DNA from 3 places in the Streptomyces sp. NBC_01775 genome. Region 2 is predicted to be linked to each of the others. Evidence: predicted binding sites of a transcription regulator. Region 2 holds the regulator's gene; each other region holds the start of a gene.

Region 1 (3,274 bases), 2.5 Mb from region 2:
GGGGCGCCCGCGACCCGGGTGAGGAAGATCGTGCACGCCCCCCGGTGCGCCTTCGCGTCCAGTTTCAGCTTGCGGCGCAGTTCCTCCGGTTCGACGGCCGAGCCGCGCTTCTTCACGGTGACGACGCCGACCCCGCGCTCCCGCAGCAGCGCGCGCAGCTTCTTGACGTTGAACGGCAGGACGTCCGTGATCTCGTACCCGGTGGCATACGGCGTGCGGTGCGGCGCGTCCGCCGTCACGTACGCGATCGTCGGGTCGATCAGCCGCCCGCCCACCTCCGCCGCCACCTCGGCGACCAAGTGCGCGCGAATCACCGCACCATCCGGTTCGAAGAGAAACCGGCCCACCGGCCCGACGTCCGGATCGGGCAGGCCCCGGCCGGTCAGCGTCCGGCCGGCGGGCAGCAGCGTCGCCCTGATCTCACCAGGCGATCCGGTGAACCAGAGCACCGCCTCCTTCACGTCCCCGCCGTCCGAGACCCATTCGGCCCCGGCCTCCGGCGGCACCGCCTCGTGCGGGATGCCGGGCGCGACCTTCAGCGCCGCCGCCGGCGGCGCGCGGCGCGCGGTCTCCACGGCCCAGCTCAGCGGCGGGGAGTACGCCTCGGGGTCGAACACCCTGCCCCGCCCCGTACGGCGCGCCGGGTCGGCGAACACCGCGTCCCAGCCGTCCGTGGCGACCTCGGTGACATCGGCGCAGCGCACCTCCATCCGGTCGGCCAGCCCCAGCGCCTCCGCGTTGGCGCGGGCGACCGCGCAGGTCAGCGGGTCACGATCGACGGCCAGCACCTGGATCCCGGCCCGCGCCAGCGCGAGGGCGTCGCCGCCGGCGCCGCAGCACAGGTCCAGGACGCGGCGGGCACCCAGCTCCGCGAACCGGCGGGCCCGGTGGTCCGCGACCGGCGCCCGGGTGGCCTGTTCCAGACCGTTCGGCGTGAAGTACATCCGCGCGGCGTCGGCCGCGTCGAACTTGGCCGCCGCGCGCTGCCGGAACCTGGCCTGAGCGAGCGCGGCCGACACGAGGTCGGCGTCGTACGCGCGCCGCAGCTTGGTGGCCGCCTCCAACTCCCGCGCGGGATCCACGTCCCGCACCTCATGCAGGAGCGCCTGCCCCTCCTCGCCGAGCAGCCGCTCGAACACGTCCGGTTCCACCCCGCCATTCTCCCTCTTCCCCAACCCCGCCCCTTCCTGCTTCTTTCAGGGGGCTCCGCCCCGAACCCCCGCTCCTCAAGCGCCGGACGGGCTACAAGTAGCCCGTCCGGCGCTTGAGGACGAGCGCGAGCGACAACCTCCCACGGCGGGAAAGCCGAAAACGTACGGCAACCAAGACACCCCCACCAGCCGGTGCGGCTAGCACTCCGCTTGACCGAGTGCTAAGCCCGGCATAATGTCGACCCTGGCACTCTCCCCGTGGGAGTGCCAGCAGTAGCGACGGGCAGATCCGGCACCCGCGACGACGGATCTACCAGGTCGCCACTCCAGACATGTGACCCCGTGATGAGATCTCCGAAGGGGGAGGTCGGATCGTGACGACCGCCAGTTCCAAGGTTGCCATCAAGCCGCTTGAGGACCGCATTGTGGTCCAGCCGCTCGACGCTGAAGAGACCACGGCCTCGGGCCTGGTCATTCCGGACACCGCCAAGGAGAAGCCCCAGGAGGGCACCGTCCTGGCCGTGGGCCCGGGCCGCTTCGAGGACGGTAACCGCCTGCCGCTCGACGTGTCCGTCGGCGACATCGTGCTCTACAGCAAGTACGGCGGCACCGAAGTGAAGTACAGCGGCGAGGACTACCTCGTCCTCTCGGCTCGCGACGTTCTCGCGATCGTCGAGAAGTAATCCGGACACAGCAGTAATCCGGACACAGCAGTTTGCAGGTGAATCGCGCCCTGGTGCCCGCTCCCCATGAGGTAGCAGGGGCCAGGGCGCGGCTCGTGCGAGACGTGTGAGAGGACACAGCAGCTCCCATGGCCAAGATCCTGAAGTTCGACGAGGACGCCCGTCGCGCCCTTGAGCGGGGCGTCAACAGCCTCGCGGACACCGTGAAGGTGACCATCGGCCCCCGCGGCCGGAACGTCGTCATCGACAAGAAGTTCGGCGCCCCGACCATCACCAACGACGGCGTGACCATCGCGCGCGAGGTCGAGGTCGAGGACCCCTACGAGAACCTTGGCGCCCAGCTCCTGAAGGAGGTGGCGACCAAGACCAACGACATCGCGGGTGACGGCACCACCACCGCCACGGTGCTGGCCCAGGCGCTGGTCCGCGAGGGCCTGCGCAACGTCGCCGCGGGTGCTTCCCCGGCCGCCCTGAAGAAGGGCATCGACGCGGCCGTCGCCGCCGTCTCCGACGAGCTGGTCTCCACGGCCCGCCCGATCGACTCGAAGGAGGACATCGCCTCCGTCGCCGGCCTGTCCGCGCAGGACAAGCAGGTCGGCGAGCTGATCGCCGAGGCGATGGACAAGGTCGGCAAGGACGGTGTCATCACCGTCGAGGAGTCCCAGACCTTCGGCCTGGAGCTGGACTTCACCGAGGGCATGGCCTTCGACAAGGGCTACCTCTCGCCGTACTTCGTCACCGACCAGGAGCGTATGGAGGCCGTCCTCGACGACCCGTACATCCTGATCCACCAGGGCAAGATCAGCTCCATCCAGGACCTGCTGCCGCTGCTGGAGAAGATCATGCAGGCCGGCGGCTCCAAGCCCCTGCTGATCATCGCCGAGGACGTGGAGGGCGAGGCCCTCTCGACCCTCGTCGTCAACAAGATCCGCGGCACCTTCAACGCCGTCGCCGTCAAGGCCCCCGGCTTCGGCGACCGCCGCAAGGCGATGCTCGGCGACATGGCGACGCTGACCGGCGCCACCGTCATCGCCGAGGAGGTCGGTCTCAAGCTCGACCAGGCCGGTCTCGACGTGCTGGGCTCGGCCCGCCGCATCACCATCACCAAGGACGACACCACGATCGTCGACGGCGCCGGCAAGTCCGAGGACGTGCAGGGCCGGGTCGCGCAGATCAAGGCCGAGATCGAGTCCACCGACTCCGACTGGGACCGCGAGAAGCTCCAGGAGCGCCTGGCGAAGCTCGCCGGCGGCGTGTGCGTCATCCGTGTCGGCGCGGCCACCGAGGTCGAGCTGAAGGAGAAGAAGCACCGCCTGGAGGACGCGATCTCCGCGACCCGCGCGGCCGTCGAGGAGGGCATCGTCTCCGGCGGTGGCTCCGCGCTCGTGCACGCGGTCAAGGTGCTGGAGGGCAACCTCGGCAAGGAGGGCGACGAGGCCA
Region 2 (3,274 bases):
TCCTCTACGCCCCCTGCACGCCGCGTCACCAGCACCGAGGCGGCCCAGGGCCCACTCAACACCCGTTACGGCGCCCCCGGGGGACAACCCCCGGACCCCCGGCCGAGGAACCGACTCCCAGCCCTCAACGCCCGCTACAGCACCCCCCGGGGGACAACCCCCGGACCCCCGGCCGAGGAACCGGCCCCAGCCCTCAACGCCCGTTGAAGGCGTCCTTCAGGCGGGAGAACAGCCCCTGCTGTCCCGGCTGAAACTGGCCGGTGGGCCGTTCCTCGCCGCGCAGTTTCGACAGGCGCCGGAGCAGTTCCTCCTGCTCGGGCTCCAGCTTGGTGGGGGTGGTGACCTCGACGTGGACGATCAGCTGGCCCCGGCCGCCGCCGCGCAGATGCGTGATGCCGCGCTCGTGGAGCGGGACCGACTGGCCGGACTGGGTGCCGGGGCGGATGTCGATCTCTTCCATGCCGTCCAGCGTCTCCAGCGGCACCTTCGTGCCGAGGGCCGCCGCCGTCATGGGGATGGTGACCGTGCAGTGCAGGTCGTCACCGCGCCGCTGGAAGGTGGAGTGCGGGGTCTCGTGGATCTCCACGTACAGGTCGCCCGCCGGGCCGCCGCCGGGGCCGACCTCGCCCTCGCCTCCGAGCTGGATACGGGTGCCGTTGTCCACGCCCGCGGGGATCTTCACGGTCAGGCTGCGCCGCGAGCGCACCCGGCCGTCGCCCGCGCACTCCGGACAGGGGGTGGGCACGACCGTGCCGAAGCCCTGGCACTGAGGACACGGGCGCGAGGTCATGACCTGGCCCAGGAAGGAGCGGGTGACCTGGGAGACCTCGCCGCGACCGCGGCACATGTCACAGGTCTGCGCCGAGGTGCCGGGCGCCGCGCCCTCGCCGCTGCACGTACCGCAGACGACGGCGGTGTCCACCTGGATGTCCTTGGTGGTGCCGAACGCCGCCTCGTCCAGGTCGATGTCCAGCCGGATCATGGCGTCCTGGCCCCGGCGCGTGCGCGAGCGCGGGCCGCGCTGCGAGGCGGTGCCGAAGAAGGCGTCCATGATGTCGCTGAAGTTGCCGAAGCCGCCGCCGAACCCTCCGGCGCCGCCCGCCGCGCCCGAGGCCGGGTCGCCGCCGAGGTCGTAGACCTGCTTCTTCTGCGGGTCGGAGAGCACCTCGTAAGCGGTGTTGATCTCCTTGAACCGCTCCTGGGTCTTCGGGTCCGGATTGACGTCCGGGTGCAGCTCGCGTGCGAGCCTGCGGAAGGCCTTCTTGATTTCGTCCTGCGAGGCGTCGCGCTGCACGCCGAGGACCGCGTAATAATCCGTCGCCACTTACGACTCCGCGAGGATCTGTCCGACGTACCGTGCCACTGCGCGTACAGCTCCCATCGTTCCGGGGTAGTCCATGCGGGTCGGTCCGACCACGCCAAGTTTGGCGACTGCTTCGTCGCCCGAACCGTAGCCGACCGAGACGACCGATGTGGAACTCAGTCCCTCATGCTGGTTCTCATGCCCGATTCGTACGGTCATACCCGGGTCCTTGGCCTCCCCGAGCAGCTTCAGCAGAACGACCTGCTCCTCCAGCGCCTCCAGGACGGGGCGGATGGTCAGCGGGAAGTCGTGTCCGAAGCGGGTGAGATTGGCGGTGCCGCCGATCATCAGCCGCTCCTCGGTCTCCTCGACCAGGGTCTCCAGCAAGGTCGCCAGCACGGCCGAGATCGTGCCCCGGTCGTCCGCGTCGAACGACTCGGGAAGATCCTGCACCAGGGAGGGGACCTCGGTGAAACGCTGGCCCACCACGCGGCTGTTGAGCCGCGCGCGCAGGTCGGCGAGCACCGTCTCACCGATCGGCGCCGGGCAGTCGATCAGGCGCTGCTCGACCCGGCCGGTGTCGGTGATCAGCACCAGCATCAGCCGCGCCGGGGCCAGCGCCAGCAGCTCCACGTGCCGCACCGTCGAACGGGTCAGCGAGGGGTACTGCACGACGGCGACCTGCCGCGTGAGCTGGGCCAGGAGGCGGACCGTGCGCCCCACGACGTCGTCGAGGTCGACGGCGCCGTCGAGGAAGTTCTGGATGGCGCGCCGCTCCGGCGAGGACAGCGGCTTGACTCCGGCGAGCTTGTCGACGAAGAGGCGGTACCCCTTGTCGGTGGGGATACGGCCCGCGCTGGTGTGCGGCTGGGCGATGAAGCCCTCGTCCTCCAGCGCCGCCATGTCGTTACGGACCGTGGCGGGGGAGACCTGGAGATTGTGCCGCTCGGTGAGGGCCTTGGAGCCCACGGGCTCCTCCGTGCCGACGTAGTCCTGGACGATGGCGCGGAGCACCTCAAGACGGCGCTCGCTGAGCATGACGCACACCTCCCGTCCGGCCGCGGTTCTGGATTCCGTCCCTGGCACTCTCCGTTCGGGAGTGCCAGGATCCCTGTGCCAGTGTACGGCCGGTCGCCACAGCCAGGGCAAGGGCCGCCCGATCGAGCTGGCTCGACCGTACCGCGCGGGGCCCGGGGGCAGGCGTTGCCGGCCCTGTGCCGTTAGCGTCGTCGTATGGAGCCGGATCGGGAAGACGCGGGGCGGGATCCGTCCGCTCCCCTCGCGGACTGGGAGCGGATCGCACCGGGTGTGGTCCGCCGCAGGCTGCCGCAGTGGGACGCGACGGTGGGCGCGGTCGGGGGCGAGGACGAGGTGCTGGTCATCGACACCGGCTCCTCCCTGCGCGAGGGCGCCGGGATCCGCGCGGACGTACGGGCCCTGCTGGGCCGCCCGGCGACCCGGATCGTGCTGACCCACCCGCACTTCGACCACGTCTTCGGCACGGCCGCCTTCTCCGGCGCTCAGGTGTACGGCGCCGTCGGCGTCGGCGAACTTCTCGTCCGGCAGGCCGAGTCGCTGCGCGACGACGCCGTGGCGCACGGCCTCCTGGAGGACGAGGCGGCGGAGGCGGCCGACGTCCTCGTACCGCCGCACCATCCGGTCTGCGGCGAGCTGACCCTGCCCCTGGGCGGGCGCGAGGCCGTCCTCGCCAACCTCGGCCCCGGACACTCCGGGCACGACCTGGCGGTGCTGGTGCCGGGCTCGCCCGACGTCGTCTTCTGCGGGGACCTGGTGGAGGAGTCCGGCGAGCCCCAGGCGGGCCCGGACGCGCACCCGGCCCGCTGGCCGGAGGCGCTGGACCGGCTGCTGGCGCTGGGCGGCGAGGACGCGGTGTACGTGCCGGGGCACGGCGCGCTGGTGGACGCCGCGTTCGTCCGCGCACAACGCGAGTCACTGGCGCGCCGGTTCGAG
Region 3 (3,274 bases), 1.2 Mb from region 2:
CGCTGTTCTCGATCTCGGCGCGGATCTGGTTGACCCGGCCCGCGACCTGCTCGCTGTCACCGGCACCGTCGACGATGGTGGTCTCGTCCTTGGTGATCTGGACCTTGCGGGCACGGCCCAGCAGGTCGAGACCGGCGTTCTCCAGCTTGAGGCCGACCTCCTCGGCGATGACCTGACCGCCGGTGAGGATGGCGATGTCGTTCAGCATCGCCTTGCGGCGGTCACCGAAGCCCGGAGCCTTGACGGCGACGGACTTGAAGGTGCCACGGATCTTGTTGACGACCAGCGTGGAGAGGGCCTCGCCCTCGACGTCCTCCGCGATGATCAGCAGCGGCTTGCCCGACTGCATGACCTTCTCCAGCAGCGGAAGGAGGTCCTTCACGTTGCTGATCTTGGAGTTGACGATGAGGATGTACGGGTCCTCCAGCTCCGCCTCCATCCGCTCCATGTCGGTGGCGAAGTAGGCGGAGATGTAGCCCTTGTCGAAGCGCATGCCCTCGGTGAGCTCAAGCTCCAGCCCGAAGGTCTGCGACTCCTCGACGGTGATGACGCCTTCCTTGCCGACCTTGTCCATGGCCTCGGCGATCAGCTCGCCGATCTGGGAGTCAGCGGCGGAGATGGAGGCGGTCGAAGCGATCTGCTCCTTGGTCTCCACGTCCTTGGCCTGCTCCAGCAGGGCACCGGAGACGGCCTCGGTGGCCTTCTCGATACCGCGCTTGAGGGCCATCGGGTTGGCGCCGGCGGCAACGTTGCGCAGGCCCTCCTTGACCAGCGCCTGAGCCAGGACGGTCGCGGTCGTCGTGCCGTCACCGGCTACGTCGTCCGTCTTCTTGGCGACCTCCTTGACCAGCTCTGCGCCGATCTTTTCGTAGGAGTCCTCAAGCTCGATCTCCTTGGCGATGGAGACACCGTCGTTGGTGATCGTGGGTGCGCCCCACTTCTTCTCCAGAACGACGTTGCGGCCCTTGGGGCCGAGCGTGACCTTGACGGCGTCGGCAAGCTGGTTCATGCCACGCTCAAGACCGCGCCGCGCCTCCTCGTCAAAGGCGATGATCTTGGCCATGTGAAGGGGTCCTCCCTGGATTCCCCCATGCCGAGCAGCAAGGGGAGGGTTGGATTTCTCCGGACCGCGCTGGCGCCCGCGACGGACGGCCCACGACCCGGCGGTTCACTTCCCCACCCGGCCTGCGGACCTCACCGACCCGGTCCTTCTTTTGTCACTCTCACTCGGAGAGTGCTAAGCCAATAATTAGCACTCGCCCCCCAAGAGTGCAAGCGGCTCCGGAGGAGTCTCGATGAGGGGTGGTGGGCGGTGGGGGCACCTCCCAGCGGTAGCTGGGGGAGGGCGGGCGCAAGCGGCTCCGGAGGAGTCCCAGCAGGGGCGCATGCGGCGCGGCCCCGCCCCCCGTGTCCGGGGACGGGGCCGCGCACGTGCCACGCAGGGATCAGACCGCGGGCGAGCACTTGTCGTCGTTCAGCTTCATGGCGCTGGTGAAGACTCCGACCATCGGCAGTGCCGAGTAGAGGTTGGTCTCGCCCGGCTTGACGCACAGCAGCTTCTCCCCGCCCGGGTTCCCGGGGGAGGTGTTGTTGTAGTACGTCACGCGGATCCGGTAGTTGTGGTTGTTGCAGTTGATCCAGGTGTCCCCACCTTGGAACCCGCACTCTTTCTTCGCAGACACATCCTTCGCGGACACCTGCGAGCCCTGCGCACCCTGCGCCGACGACGCGGGCGAGGCGGCCGAGGCCACCCCCGGCACCCCCGCCACCAGCAGTGCCGACAGTCCCAGCCCCGCACCCAGCACGCGCGCGGTCCGGCGGTTCATGGAAGTCATAACGCTCCTCCAGCCGTGGTTCCGACGGAAGACGGCATGGTCGAGCACCGCCCCCGTTCGCTCACCACCCCGCTCTTGTGACGCGGTTTGCCTTCCGTGCCCCGTGGTACGCGGGGTGACGAGCAGCCGCCAACATCACACGTGGAGCATGAACACGTCAATACCCGCTCAAAACAGTCCACTTGATAACGAAACGCCAGTCCGAGGCACACAGAAAGGGGCCGCACCCTTGAGGTGCGACCCCTTCCCTAAGTTCTGCGCAGTCCGGCGCTCAGCCGGTCACGCGGACCATGTCCGCCTGCGGCCCCTTCTGACCCTGCGAGATCTCGAACTCGACCCGCTGCCCTTCATCCAGGGTGCGGTAACCGTCCATCTGGATCGCGCTGTAGTGGACGAACACGTCCGCACCACCGTCGACCGCGATGAAGCCGTACCCCTTCTCCGCGTTGAACCACTTGACGGTGCCCTGAGCCATTCCTAACTCCCCTATTACTGGCCCTTGCGCGGATCCGCACTTCGCGAACCCGGGTCAGACCTCACCCCCAGTAACCGAGGGTGTGCGCCGGAACGCGTCGACCGCCGCTGAATGTATCTGCACGGACGCCCTGTGCAACAGGTCAATCGGACGAGAATTCTGGGCACGTCCGATCGGAAATAACCGCTCAACTGCGGGTAGAGCAGGGCAAGTCGGGCCGGGCATAGAGGGTCAACACGACAATTGACACGCCGTTTTCGGCAACAACTTGCCGCGTTCTCATATGCGTTCGGCAAAGACCACTGAGGGCCGAAGGAGGGACTTCCGCAACTCTACCGCCTCCCGAAACACGGAATCGCCCCTTCCGGATGACTATCCGAGAGGGGCGATTCCGTTTGTGTGCGGCCAGGCCGGAAGATCAACCACCCGCCACCGCGGGAATGATCGAAACGCCCGCGCCGTCGGGAGTCGGAGTCTCCAGCCCCTGCTCAAAGCGGACGTCGTCGTCATTGACGTAGACATTCACGAACCGGCGCAGCTTGCCCGCGTCGTCCAGTACCCGGGCACTGATCCCGGTGTGGTTCTTCTCCAGATCCGCCAGCACCTCAGAGAGGGTTCCGCCTTCGGCAGAGACTTCCGCCTGGCCGCCGGTGTAGGTCCGCAGGATGGTCGGGATTCGGACATTCACGCTCATGTTGATCTTCCTTAAGGTAGAGAGGACCTAGCCCCTGCCCTTCCCGCTTCTGGCAGAGAGGGCGCCCCACATACCCCCAGTTCAGGCAATCGCGCCAGCGAGCTCATCCTCAAGAGCCGGACAGGCTTGTTGCCCGGGGGGTCCTAGGGGGCGGAGCCCCTCTAGCGGGGGGCCGTTGGGGGGCAGAGCCTCCCCAACGGCCGTCCGGCGAGGACAAGGGGGAAAGGGGCGAAGCCCCAGAAACAGGTTCAGGCCAGTCCGGCGTCACGG

The links. The regulator HrcA, encoded in region 2, represses chaperone genes, less so after heat shock. The targets are predictions, from matches to a motif close to TTNGCACTCNGNNNNNCNGAGTGCNAA.
Region 1: the regulator HrcA is predicted to act here: its motif matches at 1,350-1,376, upstream of groES (co-chaperone GroES).
Region 3: the regulator HrcA is predicted to act here: its motif matches at 1,215-1,241, upstream of groL (chaperonin GroEL).

What each region holds. Positions count from the first base shown of each region.
Region 1 is NZ_CP109104.1:3,820,585-3,823,858, reverse strand. Features, by position in the region: gene OHB04_RS16935 (class I SAM-dependent methyltransferase) at 1-1,151, opposite strand, end outside; gene groES (co-chaperone GroES) at 1,526-1,834, shown strand; gene groL (chaperonin GroEL) at 1,963-3,274, shown strand, end outside.
Region 2 is NZ_CP109104.1:6,342,282-6,345,555, reverse strand. Features, by position in the region: gene dnaJ (molecular chaperone DnaJ) at 194-1,324, opposite strand; gene hrcA (heat-inducible transcriptional repressor HrcA) at 1,325-2,341, opposite strand; gene OHB04_RS28150 (MBL fold metallo-hydrolase) at 2,537-3,274, shown strand, end outside.
Region 3 is NZ_CP109104.1:5,158,622-5,161,895, reverse strand. Features, by position in the region: gene groL (chaperonin GroEL) at 1-1,063, opposite strand, end outside; gene OHB04_RS23110 (hypothetical protein) at 1,446-1,835, opposite strand; gene OHB04_RS23105 (cold-shock protein) at 2,107-2,310, opposite strand; gene OHB04_RS23100 (MoaD/ThiS family protein) at 2,729-3,004, opposite strand; gene thrC (threonine synthase) at 3,253-3,274, opposite strand, start outside.